One region of the Actinomadura sp. NTSP31 genome, then DNA from elsewhere that is predicted to be linked to it. Evidence: riboswitches for the same ligand, from Rfam matches in the RefSeq annotation. Region 1 holds a riboswitch; the other holds the start of a gene.
What was found. Region 1 has a riboswitch for cobalamin ahead of ACA514_RS44050 (VWA domain-containing protein). Riboswitches for the same ligand answer to the same signal wherever they lie in the genome.

Region 1 (4,490 bases):
CGCCCTTCACCGCGCGCATCCGCTTGCGCGCCGCCATCGAGCCGCTGGCGTCCACAACGAACAGGACGAGATTGCCCTCCCGCCCGTCACGGACCGCTTCACGCAGGTCGCCGGGTAGGACGACCAGCCCCGAACCGGTGCGTCCCCGCGCGCGCTGGTGCGGTGCCGCCGCTCGCAACGTCGCCGCAAGGTGCACGCCTCGCGCGCCGGGCCGTGCACCGGAGACACGTCCGTACGGGCTGCGCGCCTTGGAACGCCGTCCCGGCGCACCGTTCCCGAGCCCCGGGACGGTGAAAAGGCGCGGCTTGTAGGCGGCGTCCGCCGGAGCGGGCTCGCTCTCCCCCGAACGGCCTTGACCGCTCTCCATCGGCTGCTCGGACTGCGGCTGCTCGGACTGCGGCGGCTCGGATTGCGGCGGGACGGGCGCGTCCTGCTGCCCGAGACCGTCGGGAAGACCGCCGCCCCCGCCGTCCGGGCCGCCGGGACCGTCCGGGCCGCCGTCGGGAGGCCCCGGATCGTCGGGCGGCTCCGGCTCCTCACCGTGCTCTTCGAGGACGTCGTCGAGCTTCTGCCGGTCCAGGCCGGGCGCGTCGAAGGGGTCGCGCCGGCGCCGGTGCGGCAGCGCCAGCCGCGCGGCGGTCCGCACGTCGTCGGCCGTCACCGCGGCGCGGCCGTGCCAGGCCGCCAGCGCGATGGCGGCGCGCGCCGTCACCAGGTCGGCGCGCAGGCCGTCCACCTCGAACGACGCGCAGACGGCGGTGATCTGGCGGAGCGCGGCGTCGGTGAGCTCCACGCCGGGCAGCCGGCGCCGGGCGGCCGCGATCCGCTCGGCCAGGTCCGCCTCGTCCGCCGCGAAGGCCGCGGCGAAGCCGTCCGGGTCGTCCTCGAAGCGCAGCCGCCGCCGGACGACCTCGGCGCGCTCGGCCGGATCGCGGGTCGCGGCGACCTCGACGGTCAGCCCGAACCGGTCCAGCAGCTGCGGGCGCAGCTCGCCCTCCTCCGGGTTCATCGTCCCGACCAGCAGGAACCTGGCCGCGTGCCGGACCGAGACTCCCTCGCGCTCCACGTACGACTCGCCCATGGCCGCCGCGTCCAGCAGCAGGTCGACCAGGTGGTCATGGAGCAGGTTGACCTCGTCGACGTACAGGACGCCGCGGTGCGCCGCCGCCAGCAGCCCGGGCTCGAACGCCTTCACGCCCTCGGTCAGCGCGCGCTCGATGTCCAGCGAGCCGGTGAGCCGGTCCTCGGACGCGCCCACCGGCAGCTCCACCAGCCGCGCGGCCCGCTCCCGCCCTTCGCCCGCGGCGTGCGGGCCGTCCGGGCACGCCGGATCGGGGTCGCCCGGGTCGCAGGAGAACCGGCAGCCCGGCACGGCCGGCACCGGCGGCAGCAGCCCGGCCAGCGCCCGCACGATCGTCGACTTCGCGGTGCCCTTCTCGCCGCGCACCAGCACCCCGCCGACGCCCGGCGACACGGCGTTGATCAGCAGGGCGAGCTTGAGATCGTCCATTCCGACGACGGCGGAGAAGGGGTAGCGCGCGCGGGCGCGCCCCTCGGTCCGGCCGGCGTTCGTCGCCGACGCAGGTCGCACGTCTGTTCGTCCTTCCTCGGGTGTCCACGCCCGTGGCGGTGCCTGGCCGACGGCCGGAGTCTCCTGGCTCCCGGATCACCGCTCCCCCTCGGCCTTCCAGCACCGCGTGCCGTGGCCGCGTCGAGGGGGGCTCCCCTGGTCACAGTTGCGGGACAGCCCCGGATTCGCACCGGGTTCCTCCGCTTCCGTCGCCCGCCCAGGATCGCACACACCCCGGCCGCGCTCGACCCCGCGCTTTATCGGCACACCGCCGGTAAATTTTGGCGATCCGCCAATCAGATGGTCTACTGGTCGGTATGGAACGACGCGCGGCCCCGCGCGGCGAGGCCGCCGGAGCCGCGCCGCCGCGCCCCCGCCACCAGCGCCTGCCGCGCGACGAGCGGCGCGACCAGATCCTCGACGTCGCGCGCCGGATGTTCACCGAGCTGCCCTACGCGGAGGTGTCCACGGCGGCCATCGCCCGGGAGGCGGGCGTCCAGCGCGGGCTCATCCACTACTACTTCGGCACCAAGCGCGAGCTGTTCCTCAAGGTCGTCCAGGGGCTGACGGCGACCGCCGCGGTGCAGGCGCCGCCGCCGGACGACCGGATGACGCTGCCCGAGACCGTCGAGCTGTGCGTGAACCTGTTCCTCGACACCGCCGAGCGCAACGCCACCACCTGGTTCGCGGCGCTGGACGCGGAGGGCTTCGGGCAGGACCCGGAACTCCTCGTCATCGTCAACCGGTTCCGCGACCGGACGGTCGAGCACATGCTCGCCGTCCTGCGGGTGCCCGCGCCGACCGGCACGCTGCGCGCCGTCCTGCGCGTCTACTCCGGGCTCGCGGACGCGGCGACGCGGCAGTGGCTCCAGGAGCGGACCCTCGACCGCGCGCAGGTGCAGACGCTGCTGACCAGGTCGCTGCTGTCGATGGTCACCGACATCGCCCCCGCCCTGGAGGCGCGCGGCGGCGGACCCGGGCGGCCGCTAGAAGCCGGGGACCGGCTGCTGCACGCCGCCGCGTACGGGAACGGCGAACCAGACGGCCTTCCCGCGAACGCCGGGTCCGAGCCGTGACAGGGTCCGCAGCGTGCCCCAGCGGCCCCGCGACAGTTCCCGGACGATGCCGAGCCCGCGCCCGCAGTCGCCCGACGTCCACGAATAGCCGGGCAACGCCGCCTCGACGTAGGCGTCGAAGACGGCGCACCGCACCTCGGCGCCGGCCCCGGAGGGGTCGCCGAGGTAGAGCCAGAGCTCGTGCGGGCCGTGGTCGCCCGCGTGCTGGTGGGCGTTGGTGGCGAGCTCGCTCACCATCAGCTGGGCGTCGCCGATCGCCTCGTCCCGCACGCCTAGCGAGATGAGCGCGTCGCGTAGCACGCGGCGCGCGTGGCCGGCGCAGCCGGGGCCGCCGGGCAGCGCCCACACCCAGCCGGGCCTGGCGCCGGCCGGGGCGTGCGCGCCGCCGGCGGCCATCGCGTCGGCCATGGTGTCGGCGGCCAGATCGGGCGCCGGGTCGGCGGCGGGGCCGTCCGGCGCCGGGTCGGGGGCCGCGGCGGCGGCCGTGCGGTCGTGCCCGGCGCGCGGCCCGGCGGTGTGCCGCGTCCCGCGCGGGCTCGCGTCGGTGGTCTCGGGCGGGGTCTTCACGAGTGCCTCCCGCGGGCCGCCCGCCCGGGCGCACGGTCCTGTCGCCGTCACTATGGGTTCCCGGGCGGTCACGCATTCAAGACTCTCGTGAGATTCTCACGTTCGCAACCGTCTTCAGGGAATTGCTCTGCCCTTCGTGCCGGGTTCGTCAATCGCGTTGTGAGCGGAGGCCGGAGCGGCGAGACTTCGCTCCCATGACCTACCGCCCCACCGTTCGTGGCCGCCGCCTGGCGCGGGAGCTCCGCAAACTGCGGGAGGAGCAGGGCCTGACGCTGCAGGAGGTGGCCGACCGGCTGGACTGGTCCCGGGCCACCGTCTCCCGCCTGGAAACCAGCCAGACCCGCCCGCGCCCCGGTGACATCGCCGACATCCTCGACCTCTACGGAGTACCGAGCCCGGACCGGGACGCGCTGATCACGCTGGCCAGGCAGGCCGGCCAGCGCGGCTGGTGGACCGCCTACCAGGACGTCTTCGCGGGCAGCTACGTCGCGCTGGAGGACGAGGCGTCGCACATCCGCACCTGGGACCCGCAGCTCATCCACGGGCTGCTGCAGATCGAGGACTACTCCCGCGCCGTGATCCGCGCCGGCCGGCTGCTGCCCGCGGAGGAGGACGTCGAGCGCCGGATCGCCGCCCGCAAGATCCGCCAGGCGCTGCTGGACCGCGACAGCGCCCCCCACCTGCAGGTGATCTTCGACGAGGCCGTCCTGCACCGGCCGATCGGCGGCGCCGAGGTCATGCGGGCCCAGCTGGAGTCCCTGGCCGAGGCGGCGAAACGCCCAACGGTGACCGTTCAGGTACTTCCGTTCACACAAGGGGGACATGCGGGCCTTGACGGACGTTTCACCATTTTGTCGTATCCCGACCCCGCCGACCCCGATATCGCCTACGTAGAGGGGACCATGGGTGACGTTTACCTCGAGAGCAGCGAGGCAATAGCAAAACATAGGGACCGCTTCGATCGGATCGAGGCGGCCGCCCTGTCCCCCGAGGAATCCGCGCACCTCATAGCCGAGGCAGCAAGGAGCAGCCCGTGACCAACCTGCAGCGCGAACTCAACGGAGCCGCCTGGCGCAAGTCGTCCCACAGCGGGAGCGGCGACCAGTGCGTCGAAGTGGCCCCCCTCTCCAGCGATCTGCGCGCTGTTCGCGATTCGAAGGACCCCGGCGGACCGGCCCTGGTGCTGACGCCGGACGCATGGCAGACCCTCCTCGACTCCATCCGGGAGGCCTGAGCACGACTCCGGAGGGCCGCGGCACCGCGCCGCGGCCCTCCGC
Region 2 (4,490 bases), on a different contig from region 1:
GTCGCCGATCGTCCACTCCCGGTCGTTGCCCTTGACGCGGCCGACCGGGCTGATGATCGCGGCGGTGCCGCAGCCGAACACCTCGGTGATCTCGCCGGACGCGCAGCCGGCCTGCCACTCGTCGATGCTGATCTTGCCCTCCTCGGCGGGAATGCCGAGGTCGGGGGCCAGCTTCAGCATGGAGTCGCGGGTGACGCCGGCGAGGAGCGTGCCGGTGAGCGCGGGGGTGAGCAGCCGGGCCCGCGAGCCGGACCCGTAGACGAACATCAGGTTCATCGAGCCGACCTCCTCGACCCAGCGGTGCTCCACCGCGTCGAGCCAGACGACCTGGTCGCAGCCCTGCTGGACGGCCTCGGCCTGGCCGGCGAAGGACGCGGCGTAGTTGCCGCCGAACTTGGCCTCGCCGGTGCCGCCGGGCGCCGCGCGGGTGTAGTCCTGCGACAGCCACACCGAGACCGGCTTGATCCCGCGCGGGTAGTACAGCCCGGACGGGGAGGCGATGACCATGAACAGGAACTCGTTCGCCGGGCTGTTCACGCCGAGCGCGCGGGTGGTGGCGAACATGAACGGCCGCAGGTAGAGGCTGTGCCCCTCGGAGTCGGGGACCCACTCCTTGTCGGTGCGGACGAGCAGCTCGACGGCGTCGACGAACAGCTGCTCGGGGATCTCCGGCATGGCCATCCGCCTGGCGGAGCGGTTCATCCGGGCCGCGTTCATGTACGGCCTGAAGGTGACGATCGAGCCGTCCGGCTGCTTGTAGGCCTTGAGGCCCTCGAACAGCTCCTGGGCGTAGTGGAACACCTGGCTGGCCGGGTCCATCGGGATCGGCCCGTAGGGCTCGAGCCTGGCGTCGTGCCAGCCGCGGTCCGCCGAGTACCGGATGGTGACCATGTGGTCGGTGAAGTACCGGCCGAAGCCCGGATCGGCCAGGACGCGCTCGCGCTCGGCGGCCGTCGCGGGCCGCTCGGTCAGCGTGGTCTCGAAGTCCAGGGTGTCGCTCATCGCCGTTCGTCCTCTCCCGATCGCCGGTGCGGCTCCCTTGCCGCTGCGGCGTCCTTAGTCCCTATTGTCGTACTTCGTTCTTTGCCCCCACTCCTCGCACGCGGCGCATACGGAAAACCGGGCGCGCCGCGAGGCGCGCCCGGAGTGTCCCTGCTCGTAGCCGGAGAGGCGCGCCCTCAGCCCGATACTCGCTTGGCGATCGCGTCGCCGATCTGGGCGGTCGACCGCGTCCCGAGCGCGCCGCGCTCGGCCAGGTCGTCGGAGACGGCCTGCTCGACGCGGCGGGCGGCCTCGCCCGCGCCGATGTGGTCGAGCAGCATCGCGACCGACAGGATCGTGGCGGTCGGGTCGGCCTTGCCCTGCCCCGCGATGTCGGGCGCGCTGCCGTGCACCGGCTCGAACATCGACGGCGCCGTCCGGTCGGGGTTGACGTTGCCGGACGCGGCGAGCCCGATGCCGCCGGCGATCGCGGCGCCGATGTCGGTGATGATGTCGCCGAACAGGTTGTCGGTGACCACGACGTCGAAGCGCTGCGGCTGGCCGACGAAGAACATGGTGGCCGCGTCGACGTGGCAGTAGTCGGTGCTGACCTGCGGGTACTCCGCGCCAACCCGCTTCAGCGTGCGCTGGTAGAGATCACCGGCGAAGGTGAGGACGTTGTCCTTGTGGACCAGCGTGAGCTTCTTGCGGGGGCGCGAGGCCGCGACCTCGAACGCGTATCGGACGACCCGCTCGACGCCGAAGGCGGTGTTGACGCTCTCCTGTGTGGCGACCTCGTGCGGGGTGCCCTTGCGCAGGACGCCGCCGACGCCGGTGTACGGGCCCTCGGTGCCCTCGCGGACGACGACCATGTCGATGTCGTCCGGCGTGACGCCGGCGAGGGGGGTCGTCACGCCCGGGAACAGCTTCACCGGGCGGAGGTTGACGTAGTGGTCGAGCTCGAAGCGGGTCCGCAGCAGCAGCCCGCGCTCCAGCGTCCCGCTCGGCACGCTCGGGTCGCCGACCGCGCCCAGCAGGATGACGTCCTGGCCGCGCAGCTCCTCGAGCACCGAGTCGGGCAGCGTCTCCCCGGTCCGGTGCCAGCGGGCGGCGCCCAGGTCGTAGGAGGTCTGCTCGAACGCGAGGTCGCTGGACGGGGCGACGGCCTCGAGGACCTTCAGTCCCTCGGCGACCACCTCGGGGCCGATCCCGTCACCGGGGATGACGGCCAGACGAATGCTGCGGGAAGCCATGCGCGTACTGTACTGCAAACGTCTCACTGCTTGGGCTTTCGTCTCATATCCCGGTACGCGGGTCTCGCCGCCGGCGGCCCGGGCGTCACCTTTGTCACTCTTCGCGGGGTTGACGGGCCGGAGGGGAGAGGAGACGCTCTCCTCGACAAGTTCACATCGAGGCGACGGTGCGCAGGAACCTGGTGCGAATCCAGGACGGTCCCGCCACTGTGACCAGGGAGTCTCCCCCGCTCGACGACCACGGCCGGCGCACGCCGGCGGGAAGGTCGGAGGGAGACGGCGATCTGGGAGTCAGGACACTGACCCGTCGTCCTCCCGCAACCGGGGCGAGTGCACCCCGTGAGGAGAACCCGACATGGCCGAGTCCGCCGTACCGTCCGCCGCGTCCCCGCAGGCAGAGCCGTCCCCCGCGCCGCTGCGCCTGCCGATCCGCGACATCGTCCCGTGGGCGGTGCTCGCCGTGGTGCTGGCCGCGGTCCTGATCTACTTCGTCGGCGCCGAACAGGGCGCGACGTCGCTCTTCGGCGGCACCTGGGTGCACGAGTTCACCCACGACGGCCGGCACCTGCTCGGCTTCCCCTGCCACTAGGCCCGGGGGATTCACGAGCCGATGATGAGAACACTGCTGGTCCGCGGGATGCTCGCGGGCCTGGCCGCTGCCGCCCTCGCGCTGGTCGTCGCCTGGCTGTACGGGGAACCGCAGGTCGGGCACGCCATCGCCTTCGAGGAGGCGAGGGCGCACGCCGGGCACGCCGGGCACGAACCGGAGGTCGTCGGCCGCGGCGTCCAGAAGACCGCCGGCCTGATCACCGCGATGGCCGTGTACGGGGTGGCGCTCGGCGGGCTGTTCTCGATCGCGTTCGCCTTCGCGTCCGGGCGGCTCGGACGGCTCGGCGCCCGCGCCACCGCCGCCCTGGTCGCCCTCGCCGGGTTCGTGGCGATCGAGCTGGTGCCGTTCCTGAAGTACCCGGCGACGCCCCCGGCGGTCGGCAACCCGACCACCATCGGCGGCCGGACGGCGCTGTACTTCTGCATGATGGCGCTGGGGGTGCTGGCGACGACCGCGGCGGTGATCGTGTGCCGCCGCCTCGTCCCCCGGCTCGGCGCATGGAACGCGGCCACGGTGACCGCGGTCGGCTACGCCGTCCTGCTGGCGGTCGTGTACCGGCTCACGCCGGAGCCCGACGCGATCCCGGAGCACTTCCCCGCGACGGTCCTGTGGAACTTCCGGATCGCCTCCCTGGGCGTCCAGCTCGTCCTGTGGGCCGCGATCGGGCTGCTGTTCGGCTACCTGACGGAACGGGCGGGCGCCCGCCGCCGATCCCTCGCCTCCGTCTAACGGGCGCGACCGGGCGCCCGGCGGAGGCCGCAGTCCCCGCACAGCTCCCCGCCGGGCGGGACGCGGTAGTACAGGCAGCAGTTGCGGCGGACGAATCCGCGCGGGCCGAACGCCCCCGCTCCCGCGAGCGGGGGCCGGGCCAGCAGTTCGCGGACGAGGGCGCCGCGGAAGGGGTCGCGCGGGCCGACGTTCAGGCCGCCGACGAGAGCGGAGGCCGCGTTCCCCCAGAGCAGGCCGTCCGCGAGGCGGGAGACGGCCCGCATCGTGGCGCGCAGCGGCTCCAACTGGCCGGTGACGACCGCGTCGTGGACGAGCTCGGCGGCCTCGGCCGGGCCGTCGGCGCGCCACCCGCGAGGGTCGGCGAGCCAGAGGGCGATGGGCGCGCCCGGCGCCCATCGCCAGTGCAGGCCGGACAGGTCGGGGACGACCCCGTGCACCGCCGCCGCGACGACCGGCGAAAACAGCCGCGACGCGAGGCCCTGGAACAGGATGGACGCCGCGACACGCCGTTCACCGGTGCCGAGCCGCTCGGCGTAGCGGTCGGTGAGCTCCGCGAGCCGGACGGGGTCGCGCTCGGGCAGCGGCCGCCACGTCGGATCGGCCTTCTCGGCCGGATCGGTGGCGATCGCGAAGTACGGCCCGAGGCGCCCGGCGGCGCGCAGGGCCCGCGCGACGTCCTCGGTCCCGGCGGGCAGGGGCGGCGGCATGGGCTTCACCCTGCCATGCCGCCGGTTCCGTGCCGACCGGAGGGCCGTGCCGACCGGAGGGCCGTGCCGACCGGAGGGCCGTGCCGATCAGCGGGCTACCGGGAGGGGTGGCCGCCGTTGTCGCGGCGGTCCAGGGCCGTCTGCAGGGCCCGGGCCGCCTCCTCGGCGGCGTCGTCGGCGGGCGCGTTGGTCCAGGTGGTGTCGTTCATG

Region 2: it holds a riboswitch for cobalamin, as region 1 does, so the genes downstream of both, ACA514_RS48155 (CbtB-domain containing protein) here and ACA514_RS44050 (VWA domain-containing protein) in region 1, are expected to answer to the same signal.

The regions. Positions count from the first base shown of each region.
Region 1 is NZ_JBGNUT010000043.1:62,953-67,442, forward strand. It holds gene ACA514_RS44050 (VWA domain-containing protein) at 1-1,510, opposite strand, end outside; cobalamin riboswitch at 1,648-1,771, opposite strand; gene ACA514_RS44055 (TetR/AcrR family transcriptional regulator) at 1,888-2,646, shown strand; gene ACA514_RS44060 (ATP-binding protein) at 2,557-3,213, opposite strand; gene ACA514_RS44065 (helix-turn-helix domain-containing protein) at 3,408-4,250, shown strand; gene ACA514_RS44070 (DUF397 domain-containing protein) at 4,247-4,447, shown strand.
Region 2 is NZ_JBGNUT010000065.1:3,357-7,846, forward strand. It holds gene ACA514_RS48145 (branched-chain amino acid aminotransferase) at 1-1,002, opposite strand, end outside; gene ACA514_RS48150 (3-isopropylmalate dehydrogenase) at 1,179-2,234, opposite strand; cobalamin riboswitch at 2,365-2,557, shown strand; gene ACA514_RS48155 (CbtB-domain containing protein) at 2,590-2,823, shown strand; gene ACA514_RS48160 (CbtA family protein) at 2,845-3,573, shown strand; gene ACA514_RS48165 ((2Fe-2S)-binding protein) at 3,570-4,280, opposite strand.